3 regions of the Streptomyces cyslabdanicus genome follow, and region 1 is predicted to be linked to each of the others. Evidence: riboswitches for the same ligand, from Rfam matches in the RefSeq annotation. Region 1 holds a riboswitch; each other region holds the start of a gene.

Region 1 (4,204 bases):
GAAGAAGGCCACCAGCCGTCCGATCAGGTGCTGCTCGGCCGGGCTCAGCTTGGCGAGGTCGGCGACGTCCGAGTGAAGGTCGACCTCCTCCACCGTCCAGGTGTTCTTGATGGCGTCCCGGTAGCGCTCGTAGAAGTCCGGGTAGCGCATCGGACGGAGCGTCAGTTCGAAGCCGGGGTCGAGCAGGTTCTTGGTCTCGCTGGTCATTACTGGCAGGCCTCGCAGGACTCGGGGTTCTCAAGGGAGCAGGCGATCGCGTCGGCGTCCGGCGCCGCCTGCTGGACAGGGACGGTGGCGGGAGTCTGGGCCCGGGCCGCGCGGGCGATACGGGTCGCCGGGCGGGAGCGCAGGTAGTACGTCGTCTTCAGGCCCTGCTTCCAGGCATAGGCGTACATCGAGGAGAGCTTGCCGATGGTCGGCGTCTCCATGAACAGGTTCAGGGACTGGGACTGGTCCAGGAACGCGGTGCGCGCCGCGGCCATGTCGATCAGACCGCGCTGCGGGATCTCCCACGCCGTGCGGTACAGCGTCCGCACGTCCTCGGGGATCCAGGCGAAGCCGGCCACCGAGCCGTTCGCGTCGCGCAGTGCCTCGCGGGTGCGGGCGTCCCAGACGCCGAGCGCCTTCAGGTCGTCCACCAGGTACGAGTTGACCTGCAGGAACTCCCCGGAGAGCGTCTCACGCTTGAAGAGGTTGGAGACCTGCGGCTCGATGCACTCGTACACGCCCGCGATCGAGGCGATGGTGGCGGTCGGGGCGATGGCGAGCAGCAGCGAGTTGCGCATGCCGACGGCGGCGATCCGCTCGCGCAGGGCCGCCCAGCGCTCCGGCCAGGTCAGCTCGACGTCGTAGTGGTCGGGGTGCAGCACACCCTGGGCCGTACGGGTCTTCTCCCACGCGGGCAGCGGGCCGTTGCGCTCGGCGAGGTCGGCCGACGCCTCGTACGCGGCGAGCATGATCCGCTCGGCGATACGGGTGGACAGGGCCTTGGCCTCAGGGGAGTCGAAGGGCAGCCGCAGCTTGAAGAACACGTCCTGGAGGCCCATGGCGCCCAGGCCCACCGGCCGCCAGCGGGCGTTGGAGCGCCCCGCCTGCTCGGTCGGGTAGAAGTTGATGTCGACCACGCGGTCCAGGAAGGTGACGGCGGTGCGGATGGTCTCGTCCAGCCGCTCCCAGTCGATGTCCCCGCCGGCCACGAACGCGCCCAGGTTGACCGACCCCAGGTTGCACACCGCCGTCTCACCGTCGTCGGTGACCTCCAGGATCTCCGTGCAGAGGTTGGAGGAGTGGACGACGTGACCGGGCTGCGCCGTCTGGTTGGCGGTGCGGTTGGCGGCGTCCTTGAAGGTCATCCAGCCCTGGCCGGTCTGCGCGAGGGTGCGCATCATACGGCCGTACAGCTCGCGGGCCGGCATGGTCTTGCGCGCCAGTCCCCGGGCCTCCGCGGCGCGGTACGCGGCGTCGAACTCCTCGCCCCACAGGTCGGTCAGCTCCGGCACGTCCGCGGGGGAGAACAGCGACCACTGCCCGTCGGCGTTCACCCGGCGCATGAACTCGTCCGGGACCCAGTGCGCGAGGTTGAGGTTGTGCGTCCGGCGGGCGTCCTCACCGGTGTTGTCGCGCAGCTCCAGGAACTCCTCGATGTCGGAGTGCCAGGTTTCCAGGTAGACCGCGGCGGCGCCCTTGCGCCGGCCGCCCTGGTTCACGGCGGCCACCGAGGCGTCCAGGGTCTTCAGGAACGGCACGATGCCGTTGGAGTGCCCGTTGGTGCCGCGGATCAGCGAACCGCGCGAGCGGATGCGGGAGTAGGCGATGCCGATGCCGCCGGCGTGCTTGGACAGCCGGGCGACCTGGAGGTAGCGCTCGTAGATGGAGTCCAGCTCGTCCTTGGGGGAGTCGAGGAGGTAGCAGGACGACATCTGGGGGTGGCGCGTGCCGGAGTTGAAGAGCGTGGGGGAGGAGGGCAGGTAGTCGAGGCGGCTCATCAGCCCGTAGAGCGCCTCGACCTCGTCGACGGACCGCGCGGTGTCGTCCTGCGCGAGGCCGGCCGCGACCCGCAGCATGAAGTGCTGGGGCGTCTCGATCACCTTGCGGGTGATCGGGTGCCGCAGCAGGTACCGGCTGTGCAGGGTGCGCAGGCCGAAGTAGCCGAAGCGGTCGTCGGCGGCCCGGTCGATCAGCGCGTCCAGGCGGTCGGCGTGGGCGCGTACGAACTCCGCGGTCCGGTCGGCGACGAGGCCCTCGCGGTGGCCCACGGTGACCGAGTCGGTGAAGGAGGCGACGCCCTGGGAGGCGGCCTCGGCGCGGATGGTGAGGGTCAGCAGCCTGGCCGCCAGCCGCGAGTAGGCGGGGTCCTCGGAGATGAGCCCGGCGGCCGCCTCCGTGGCCAGCTCACGCAACTCGGCCTCGTCGGCCCGCGCCGACCGGCCGCGCAGCGCGGCGGCGGCGACCCGGCCGGGGTCGGCGTCGGGGAGGTCGGCGGTCAGCTCGGTCAGGGTCCGCAGCAGTACGGCACCTGGACCGTCGGTTTCCGTGGCTGTGACTGAAACCGGGTCGGCTGGCGCGATGGTCACGTGGAGCTCTCCCTCGCTCGGCACGGAGCCTCGCACAGGGCAGGGGGCAGCACACGAGCGCACGCGGCGCCGCGCCCACCAGCCCATTCCGCGAGGCCCGGACGTCAGGGCACCCGGACCGGACGGCCGGGCGCGCTGTCGGCAGGTCCTCGGACTGACGCTCGTGGCGGCCCATGGGGCATATGCGCACGAGTACACCGTTGCGGGACAGTTCCGGATTCGCACCGGATTCCCCTGCGGCGACAGTGAGCACGAGCATACATCTTGTGCTGAGTGAGTCGGGCACCCCCATATGTTGTGCCGCGTCGACTCCGGAGCGTGTCAGAATGTCAACTCGTAGGTGAGCAGCGCGATGTCGTCCAGCTCCGGGAGCGGGTTCCAGTCCCGCCCCGGCGTGCGGACGAAGCCCAGGCGCTCGTAGACGCGGTGGGCGGTACGCATGGAGCTCTGGCTGGACAGCACCACGCGGACACAGCCCTCCACGGTGCGTGCCCGGTCCAGACAGGCCCGTACGAGGGCCTCGCCGACTCCTCTGCCGCGCGCCGCGTGCGCGACCGCGAGCATCCGTATCTCGGTTTCCCCGGGGCCGGCGAGGTCGGCCATGGGACCGGCGCCGGGGACGAAGGTCACGCCGCCGAGCACCTTCCCGTCCGCCACCGCCACCGCCACCAGCACCTCGGCCGCGGCCGCCCGCTTGGCCACGTCCCGCAGCTCGACGAGATATCCGTCGCTCTCGCCGAAGTCCAGCAGCCCGTCCTGGAGGTAGGCCTGGGCGGTGATCTCACCGAGCGTGCCGTACTCGCCGGGTTCCACCGGCCGGATCGCGAAGTCCATGGGCCCGAGTGTGCCGCACGGGCCCGGCCGCGGGCCGCCGGATTTCTCTCCGGCGGCCCGCGGGGTGCCCGGTGCTACTGCGGGGCCGCCGCCGTGGTCGGCGGGAGCTCCACCTCGACGCCCGGGTCGCCGGCGTCCGCCGTGTAGTCCTCCGGCCGGGTCTCGTCCACGCCCTCGGGCGCCCTGACCGCCCTCAGCACGAACGTCAGGACCACCACGACGGCCGCGTTGAGCACGAACGCCGTCAGACCGAGGTAGCCGATCTCGCCGAGGCCCGGGATCTCCTTGGCCGAGCCGCCGAAGTGCTTCTGCGTCGGCGAGGCGACCCCGTAGGCGGCGACCGTGCCGTAGACCATGCCGACCGCCCAGCCCGCCAGCAGCGCCCAGCGGTGGAACCAGCGCGTGAACAGGCCGCCGACCAGGGCCGGGAAGGTCTGAAGGATCCAGATCCCGCCGAGCAGCTGGAAGTTGATGGCGACCGTCTTGTCCATGGTCAGCACGAACACCAGCGCGCCCACCTTCACCAGGAGCGACACGATCTTGGAGACCCGGGTCTCCTCCTTCGGTGTCGCGTGCGGGCGGAGGAAGTCCTTGTAGATGTTGCGGGTGAACAGGTTCGCGGCCGCGATCGACATGATCGCCGCCGGCACCAGCGCGCCGATGGCGATCGCCGCGAACGCCACGCCCGCGAACCAGTCCGGGAACATGTTCTCGAACAGCTGCGGAATGGCCAGCTGGCCGTTCTTCACCTGCACGCCCGCCGCGATCGCCATGAAGCCCAGCAGCGCGAGCAGGCC
Region 2 (4,204 bases), on a different contig from region 1:
GGCCGCCGAGGCTCGGGCGGCGAGCAGATCGGTGTCGGCGGTCGACAACAACAACACTGTGCTCATGCGGGCGCTCCCGGTGGAATGAAAGGCAGTCCTTGCGGCGCGCCGGACTCGATGAGCCGCCACAGCGCGTCCGTGTCCGCGTGCTGTTCGATCAGGTCGCCGAGCCGGTCGAGCTGCTCCTCGCGCAGTGCGGCGAACGAGGTGTCGGGCGCCGGCACGAAACGCCGGCCGGCGGCGGCCGCCACCTCGCGCAGGAAGGCCCGGCGGAAGCCGTCCGACTCCAGGGAGCCGTGCCAGTGGGTGCCCCAGACGGCACCGACCCGGCACCCGTCCAAGAAGGGACTTCCGCCGGTGACTTCGGCGACCCCGTGGTGGATCTCGTACCCCTCGACCCGTTCGCCGAGGGCTTCGCCCTGCGGCCGGGTGAGGGTCTTCTCGCGGGCGAACCGGACGCGTACGGGCAGCAGTCCGAGGCCGTCCACGTGTCCGGCCCGCGACTCGACGTCGTCCTCGACGTGCTCGCCGAGGAGCTGGAAGCCGCCGCAGATGCCGAGTACGGGCCGCCCGTCCGCCGCCCTTCTCGCGAGGGCGCGCGCGAGCCCGCGCTCCCGCAGCCACTCCAGCGCCCTGACCGTGCCCCGCGTGCCGGGTACGACGACGAGGTCGGCGTCGGTCAGTTCCTCGGGTCGGTCCACGAACCGCACGACGACGCCCGGTTCGGCGGCGAGCGCGTCGACGTCGGTGAAGTTGGACATCAGCGGCACGGCGCAGACGGCGACCCGCAGCACGTCCTCGCCGACCGGCGGCGCCACGGTGGACTCCCGCACGGCGCCCCGCAGGGAGACCCTCAGCCCGTCTTCCTCGTCGATGCCGAGCCCGTGCCGGAACGGCAGCACGCCGTACGTACGCCGTCCGGTGAGCCCGTGCAGCATGTCGAGGCCGGGTTCGAGCAGGGAGACGTCGCCGCGGAACTTGTTGACGAGGAACCCGGCGACGAACTCCTGGTCCTCGGGCGACAGCAGGGCGAGCGTGCCGAAGAAGGAGGCGAACACCCCGCCGCGGTCGATGTCGCCGACGACGAGCACGGGCAGCCGCGCGCCGCGCGCGATCCCCATGTTGACGATGTCGGTGCGGCGCAGGTTGATCTCCGCCGGGCTGCCCGCCCCCTCGCAGATCACCGCGTCGTACGTGCTCCGCAGCTCGGCGAGGCAGTCGAGGACGGTGCCGAGAAGCTTCTGCTGCCGCCCGCCGTGGTAGCCGCGGGCACTCATCTCTCCCACCGGCTTCCCCAGCAGCACCACCTGGCTGCTCTGCTCGCCGCCCGGCTTGAGCAGCACCGGGTTCATCAGCGCGGTCGGCTCGACGCGGCACGCCTGGGCCTGCATGGCCTGCGCCCGCCCGATCTCGGCGCCCTCGCGGGTGACGAAGGAGTTGAGGGACATGTTCTGCGCCTTGAACGGGGCGACCTTCACGCCCTGGCGCACCAGCCACCGGCAGATGCCGGCCGTGACGACGCTCTTCCCGGCGTCGGAGGTGGTGCCGGCGACGAGCAGACCGCCGCTCATGACGTCCGTCCTCTCTTCAGCAGCCGTACGCCCGCGCACACGCCGAGCGCGAGCCAGCCCACACGGCGGGAGAGCCGTACCGCGCGCTCGATGTCACCCGGCCGGACGGCGCGTCCGGCGCCGTTGAGCACGGGGCGGTGCTCCACGCGCCCGGCGTACGAGAGCGTGCCGCCAAGGCGCACCCCGAGCGCCCCCGCGAACGAGGCTTCCACCGGACCGGCGTTGGGGCTCGGGTGCTGGCCGGCGTCGGCGCGCCAGGCGCGTACGGCACCGCGCGCGTCGTCTCCCGCGACGGCCGCCAGGGCGGCGGTGAGCCGCGCCCCCGGCCAACCGGCGAGGTCGTCGAGCCGGGCCGAGGCCCAGCCGTAGCGGCGGTAGCGGGGGGACTTGTGCCCGACCATGGCGTCCAGGGTGTTGACCGCGCGGAAGCCGAGGAGCCCCGGCACACCGGCGGCGGCGCCCCACACCAGCGCGCCCACCACCGCGTCGGAGGTGTTCTCGGCGACGGACTCGACCACGGCGCGGGCGATCCCGTCGGCGTCCAGCGCCTGCGGGTCGCGCCCGCACAGATGCGGCAGCCGCGCCCGGGCGCCGTCGATGTCCCCGGCCTCCAGCGCGCGCCCGATCACCCGCGCCTCCCGGGCGAGGGAGGTCCCGCCGACGACGGCCCAGGTGGCGGCGGCGGTCAGCGCGACGGACGCGGTACGGGAAGGACGCAGGGCGGACGCGGCCAGCGCGGCCGACGACACGACGCCCCCCACGCACACGGCGGTGTGCAGGGCGCCCCAGCCGCGGTGGTCCCGCCACAGCGCGCGTTCCACGGCACCCGCGGCCCGTCCGAACACGGCGACGGGGTGCCCGCGGCGCGGATCGCCGAGGAGCAGGTCACCGAGGAGGCCGGCGGCGGCGCCGTACGCGAAGTCGCGATCGGCACCCATCGGGTCAGCCGGTCGTGCGGTCGGTCAGTGAGTTACTGGTGAACCTCGGTCGGCAGCCGCGCATGGCGATACATGTCCTCACTCAGGGTGTCCACGCCCTGGTTCGACGAGACCGGCGGTGAGAGTTCCTGACTCCCGGGGATGTTCATCCCCGGTCACAGTGGCGGGACCGCGCCGGATTCGCACCGGACTTCCTCTCCTGCCGCCGTATGTGGCTACGGCAGTCCACCACGCACCGCGAACACCCGTCAACCTGCCGTTGACCTGCGCAGGGGTACTGAGATGAGGCCCACACCCCGGGGCGGGCCGGACGGGAAAACCCGCCCTTCCCGGGCCGTCGCGGGGACGGTCCGGCAAGAGCGGGTGACGTGGTGACGTGTGGGTCGGGCGGGACCCGTCACGCGGATCCGACCCGGTCGCCAGGGTCCCGGGCGCGCCGGGCAGTACGGCTACGCCATGATCAGGTGGATCCCGTAGGCCACCGCGGCGGCGCACGCGGCGAAGCAGGCGTAGGCGCCGGTGACCGCGAGGACCCCGCTGCCGTCGCCCTGGGCGACGGCCCGCTCGCGGCGGGAGAGACCGGCGATGCCGAGGGTGAACAGGGCCACGAGGCCCACCGTGACGCCGAGGCTGACGCCGAAGACGGAGCCGAGGGCCGCCCAGTCGATCTTCATGGTGTTCTCTTCCTTCTGCCTGGACGCGGGCTCAGACGGCGGCGGCCGGCGGGGGCGCGACGGACGCGGGGTCGGTGGCGGGCGCGGAGGGCTGGGCGGGGATCGTGGCCGTGAGCGCGTCGGTCACCGGGGAGGCCGGGGGCGGGATGACGGCGGCGATGGCCTGGGTGACCACGCCGGCCGGCTCCTCGGTTTCGGCGTCGGTGCCGGTGTTGTTGACGTTGGTGTGGTCGACGACCTCACGGCGGGAGATCTTCCAGATCGCGGCGCTGGAGGCCACCAGGAACACGGCGACGAGGCAGGTGCCCCAGGCGCCGAGCCGGGTCACGGCCTCCGCGCCGGCCCCGACCAGAGCCGCGGCGGGCAGGGTGAGCGCCCACGCGACGGCCATGCGGGTCGCGGTGGACCAGCGGACCACGCCGCCCTTGCGGCCCAGGCCCGCGCCCATCACCGAACCCGAGACGACGTGCGTGGTGGACAGGGAGAAGCCGAGGTGGGAGGAGGCCAGGATGGCGGTGGCCGCGCTGGTCTGGGCGGCGAAGCCCTGCTGCGGCTGGAGGTCGGTCAGGCCCTTGCCCATGGTGCGGATGATGCGCCAGCCGCCGATGTAGGTGCCGAGCGCGATGGCCAGACCAGCGGAGAGGATGACCCAGGTGGGAGGGTTCGAGCCGGGGGCGAGGGCGCCGCCGGTGACCAGGGCGAGGGTGATGACGCCCATCGTCTTCTGCGCGTCGTTGGTGCCGTGGGCCAGCGAGACCAGGCCCGCGGAGGCGATCTGCCCCGCGCGGTGGCCCTTCTCGGCCGCCCTGCCGTGCGATCGCGACTTGCTGCCGATGCCGTACGACAGCCGGGTCGCGACCAGCGCGGCCAGACCAGCGACGACCGGGGCGGCGACCGCCGGGATGAGGACCTTGGTGAGCAGGACACCGCCGTGCACGGCGCTGAAGCCGGCCGAGGCGATGGTGGCGCCGATCAGACCGCCCATGAGGGCGTGCGAGGAGCTGGAGGGGAGTCCGACCAG
Region 3 (4,204 bases), on a different contig from region 1:
CGGCGTCCGACATCCGCCGGTAGGGAGCCTCACGCTCGAAGCTCCTGGTCTCCACGGGTGTGCCCGCGAGGAAAGCTCGTAGCACCCGGGCCAGTTCCTCGGCGTTCCCCGTCTGGTGGACCAGGACGTCACGCACCGTCCACGCCTCGCACCACGTGCCGTCGTCGGGCCTTCGGCCCTGCACGGCGTGGACGAAGGGCGCCAGTTCCGGGAGCGTTTCGTCGACCTTGGACGGGATCACGTGCCATGGGTGTCCCGGTCGGGCCGTCCGTCAAACCGGCTCGCGTCCGATCGGAGGCATGAGGCCCCGGAGCACGGTGCCGAGCGCGTGGGCTCGCCCTTCACGGGTACTCGTCGCCGCGTACGGCGGTCCGATGACCGTACGACCAGGAGCCCGGACGCACGCATGCCCGAACTGCCGGATGTCGAGGGATTCCGCGAGGTGCTGATGGCCTGCGGCGGGCACCGGCGTGTCACGGACGTCGAGGTGCGGGACGCCGGGGTGCTGCGGGGTGTCAGCGCGCAGCGGCTGCGGAGGGAACTGAAGGGCAGGTGTCTGGGGGAGGCGTGGCGGCACGGCAAGTGGTTGTTCGTGCCGACGGATCACGACGGTCCCACACTGGTGTGGCACTTCGGCATGACGGGGTCGCTTCGGTGCTGTTCCCCGGACGAACCGGTCGAACGGCACGACCGCATCCTGCTGACGCTCGACGACTCCCGGCAACTGCGCTACCGCGATCAACGCAAGCTCCAGGGCGTGCGGTTGGTCGACGACACGGAGGTCGAGCGCATCACCGACGGTCTGGGTCCCGATGCCCTCACCGTGCGCGGAGCGGAGTTCCGGGAGCTGCTGTCGGGACGACGGCGTGCCGTCAAGAGCGCGCTGATGGACCAGTCCGTGATCGCGGGCCTCGGGAACCTCCTGTGCGACGAGATCCTCTGGCGGGCCAGGGTGGCTCCTCGGACCCCGGCGCGGGACCTGAGCGAGACCGAGGTTCGGCGTGTCCGTGCGCGAATGCGGCGGGTCCTTGAGACATCCGTGCGTGCCGGGTGCGTGCCGTCGAGGCCCTCCTGGCTCACCGGGCACAGGGACGACAGGGATCCGATGTGTCCCCGCTGCGGGTGGCTCCTGAGCTCCCACCGCGTCGGCGGACGCCGTACGGTCTGGTGCCCGCGGTGCCAGGGATGAGCGACGCCGGCCGGTGCGGAGGGGCGGGCGGAACCGATCATGGGATGATGACCGGCGACATAAGGCGACGGCGGTCCGAGGAAGCCGGTGTGAATCCGGCGCGGTCCCGCCACTGTGACCGGTGAGCGAGTTCCGGGATGCCACCGCCCCGCCCGGGGTGGGAAGGCGGGACGAGCGAAGACCCGGGAGCCAGGAGACTCACGCGGTCGCCTCCTCGAGCGACACCGGGGCGGATCTCCCCGGGAGGGGAGTGGTGCGGCGTGCCTGAAATGCCGACGGACGAGGCGCCGGGCGGTGCCGTGGCGGGGAGCGGTTCGGTGCCGTGCCGGGTCGTCGTGTGCCGCGACTGCTGCTGCGGCAGCCCCAAGGTGCCCGGGGTCGACCACGCGGCGCAGACCGCGCGGCTGCGGGCGGAGGTGCCGGTGCGCATCTCCGACTGCCTCGACGTGTGTGAGCAGGCGAACGTCATCGTGGTCCAGCCGTCCTCCGCGGGCCGGGCGGCCGGTGCGCGGCCGGTCTGGCTCGGGCTCGTCAACGACGAGGGCGGTACCGAGGACATCGTCGCCTGGGTACGGGACGGCGGCCCGGGTGTGGCGCCCCTGCCGGAGATCCTCGGCCTGTACGCCATCACCCCGCCACGGCGACCCACGGACTCCTGAGGCGGCCCGTGCGTGCCAGGACGCGCGCGCGCCCTGGCGCGTACGTCCACGCGGGGCGGCCCGTCCACGCGAGGCGACCGGTCCCTCGTCACCGCTCCGGGAACGGCCGGGCCTCCGCCGACGTGACCGCCTCGCCGGCCTGCACGCCGTGCAGGACCTGGGCGAGCACCTCCGCCCCGCGCACCACCCGAGGTCCCGGCCGGTTGAAGTAGGACGGCCCGTCCAGTACCCAGACGCGGCCGGACCGTACGGCGGGCAGATCCGTCCAGCCGGGCAGCCCGGTGAGCAACGCGGCTTCCCGCAGGGTGCGTTCGGGAGGGAAGCCGCACGGCAGGACGAGGATCACGTCCGGCCGCGCGGCGCGCACCGCCTCCCAGGTCGTCGGCCCGGTGTGCTCGCCGGGCGCGGCGAGCAGCGGCTCGCCCCCGGCGGTGGTGATCTGCTCGGGCACCCAGTGCCCGGCGGGCCACAGCGGGTCGAGCCACTCGATCGCCACCACCCGGGGCCGGCCGAGGCCGGCGACCGCGTCGCGGACCCGGTCGAGGCGGGCCCGCAGCGCGGCCCGGCGCCGCTGCGCGCGTTCGCGCACGCCGAGCAGGTCGCCGACGGTGACCAGGCAGTCCAGTACGTCGTCGAGCGTGCGCGGCTCCAGGCTGAGGACCCGGGTGCCGGCGTCGAGCAGCCGCACGGCCTGGCTGACCTTCTCGTACGACACCGCGCACACGTCGCACAGATCCTGGGTGAGCACCACGTCGGGGCGCAGGGCGGCCAGGGCCTCGGTGTCCAGGGTGTAGAGCGACGAACCGGAGTGCGCCGCCCCGCCGACGGCGGCGGAGATCTCCCGGCTGGTGAGCGCGTCCTGGTCCAGGTCCGCCCCGGTCACCACGGGTACCGAGGCGACCTCGCGCGGCGGCCAGTCGCACTCGTGGGTGCGGCCGGCCAACTGCTCCGAAAGGCCGAGTTCGGCGACGATGTCGGTCGCGGCGGGCAGCAGGGAGACGATGCGCATACCTCGACTGTAGGAGGCCTCGCGGATCCGCTGATTCCGGCGCCCGGCGTGCAGGGCCTGCACGGCGTGATCGCACCGACCGGCACCGGCTGCTCGGCCACCGACCGGGCGCTCCAACTGTACGGCGGTTACGGCTACCTCAGCGAGTACGGCCTTGAGAAGATCGTCCGTGACCCGCGCGTCCAACAGATCCTGGAAGGAACCGACGAGATCATGCGTGTCCTCATGGCCCGCGGCCTGACGGAGGCGTTCGGATGACCGCCGCCGAGGAACCCGTCCTGTTCCACACCGACGGACGGGCCGCCCATATCACCCTCAACCGGCCGAAGGCCCTCAACGCCCTCACCCACGAGATGGTGCGCCGCATCGACGCGGCGCTGACGGCCTGGCAACACGACCCGGCCGTGGAGACCGTTGTCATCAGCGGCGCGGGGGCGCGCGGCCTGTGTGCGGGCGGTGACATCCGCGCCATCCACGACGACGTCCGCGACGGGGACGGCACCGCCTCGGCCGCCTTCTGGCGCGACGAGTACCACCTCAACGCCCGTATCGCCCGATATCCGAAGCCGTACGTCGCCCTCATGGACGGCATCGTGATGGGCGGCGGCGTCGGCGTCTCCGCGCACGGCAGCGTCCGGATCGTCACCGAGCGCTCGCGGATCGCCATGCCGGAGACCGGCATCGGCTTCGTCCCCGACGTCGGCGGCACCCATCTGCTGGCCCTCGCCCCTGGGGAACTGGGCACCCATCTCGCGCTGACCGGTGCGCAGATCGGCGCCGGCGACGCGGTGCTCTGCGGGCTCGCCGACCACTACGTGCCGTCAGCGACCCTGCCGGCCCTCATCGACGACCTGGCCGACACGCCCGTACGGGAGGTGCTGGCGCGCCATGCCCGACCGTTGCCGCAAGGGGAGTTGGAGGAGCAGAGGGAATGGATCGACCCCTGTTTCGCAGCCGCGACGGTCGAGGACATCGTGAGCCGGCTGCTCGACCACGGCGAGCCCGCCGCCAAGGAAGCGGCCGAAACCCTGCTCACCAGGTCACCGACCGCTGTGAAGGTCGCCCTGGCCGCCGTGCGCCGCGCCCGCCGTCTCGGATCGCTGGAGCCGGTCCTCGACCAGGAGTACCGCGTCTCCTGCGCCGCCCTGAGCAGCCCCGACCTGGCGGAGGGTATCCGTGCTCAGGTCATCGACAAGGACCGCGACCCACGCTGGTCCCCCGACACCCTCGCCGAGGTGACCGACGCCGACGTGAACCGCTTCTTCGCCCCGCTCGGCGACCGTGAACTGGGCCTCGCCGGCCCTGGCGCCGATGCGGAGGCGGCCTGGTGAGCAGGACCGTCGCGCT

Evidence for each region. A riboswitch is a leader RNA that binds a small molecule or an ion and turns the genes downstream of it on or off. The one in region 1 is predicted to bind cobalamin.
Region 2: it holds a riboswitch for cobalamin, as region 1 does, so the genes downstream of both, ACTYVM_RS00285 (cobalamin biosynthesis protein) here and ACTYVM_RS14745 (ribonucleoside-diphosphate reductase subunit alpha) in region 1, are expected to answer to the same signal.
Region 3: it holds a riboswitch for cobalamin, as region 1 does, so the genes downstream of both, ACTYVM_RS09080 (hypothetical protein) here and ACTYVM_RS14745 (ribonucleoside-diphosphate reductase subunit alpha) in region 1, are expected to answer to the same signal.

Annotation. Positions count from the first base shown of each region.
Region 1 is NZ_JBQRUW010000022.1:153,696-157,899, reverse strand. Features, by position in the region: gene ACTYVM_RS14750 (ribonucleotide-diphosphate reductase subunit beta) at 1-207, opposite strand, end outside; gene ACTYVM_RS14745 (ribonucleoside-diphosphate reductase subunit alpha) at 207-2,573, opposite strand; cobalamin riboswitch at 2,697-2,832, opposite strand; gene ACTYVM_RS14740 (GNAT family N-acetyltransferase) at 2,895-3,407, opposite strand; gene mctP (monocarboxylate uptake permease MctP) at 3,482-4,204, opposite strand, start outside.
Region 2 is NZ_JBQRUW010000001.1:51,582-55,785, reverse strand. Features, by position in the region: gene cobN (cobaltochelatase subunit CobN) at 1-66, opposite strand, end outside; gene ACTYVM_RS00290 (cobyric acid synthase) at 63-1,571, opposite strand; gene ACTYVM_RS00285 (cobalamin biosynthesis protein) at 1,568-2,509, opposite strand; cobalamin riboswitch at 2,613-2,754, opposite strand; gene ACTYVM_RS00280 (hypothetical protein) at 2,959-3,183, opposite strand; gene ACTYVM_RS00275 (inorganic phosphate transporter) at 3,215-4,204, opposite strand, start outside.
Region 3 is NZ_JBQRUW010000012.1:129,395-133,598, forward strand. Features, by position in the region: gene ACTYVM_RS09070 (maleylpyruvate isomerase N-terminal domain-containing protein) at 1-241, opposite strand, end outside; gene ACTYVM_RS09075 (Fpg/Nei family DNA glycosylase) at 407-1,189, shown strand; cobalamin riboswitch at 1,267-1,389, shown strand; gene ACTYVM_RS09080 (hypothetical protein) at 1,459-1,848, shown strand; gene ACTYVM_RS09085 (cobalamin-binding protein) at 1,937-2,857, opposite strand; partial or broken gene ACTYVM_RS09090 (acyl-CoA dehydrogenase family protein) at 2,936-3,115, shown strand; gene ACTYVM_RS09095 (enoyl-CoA hydratase/isomerase family protein) at 3,112-4,188, shown strand.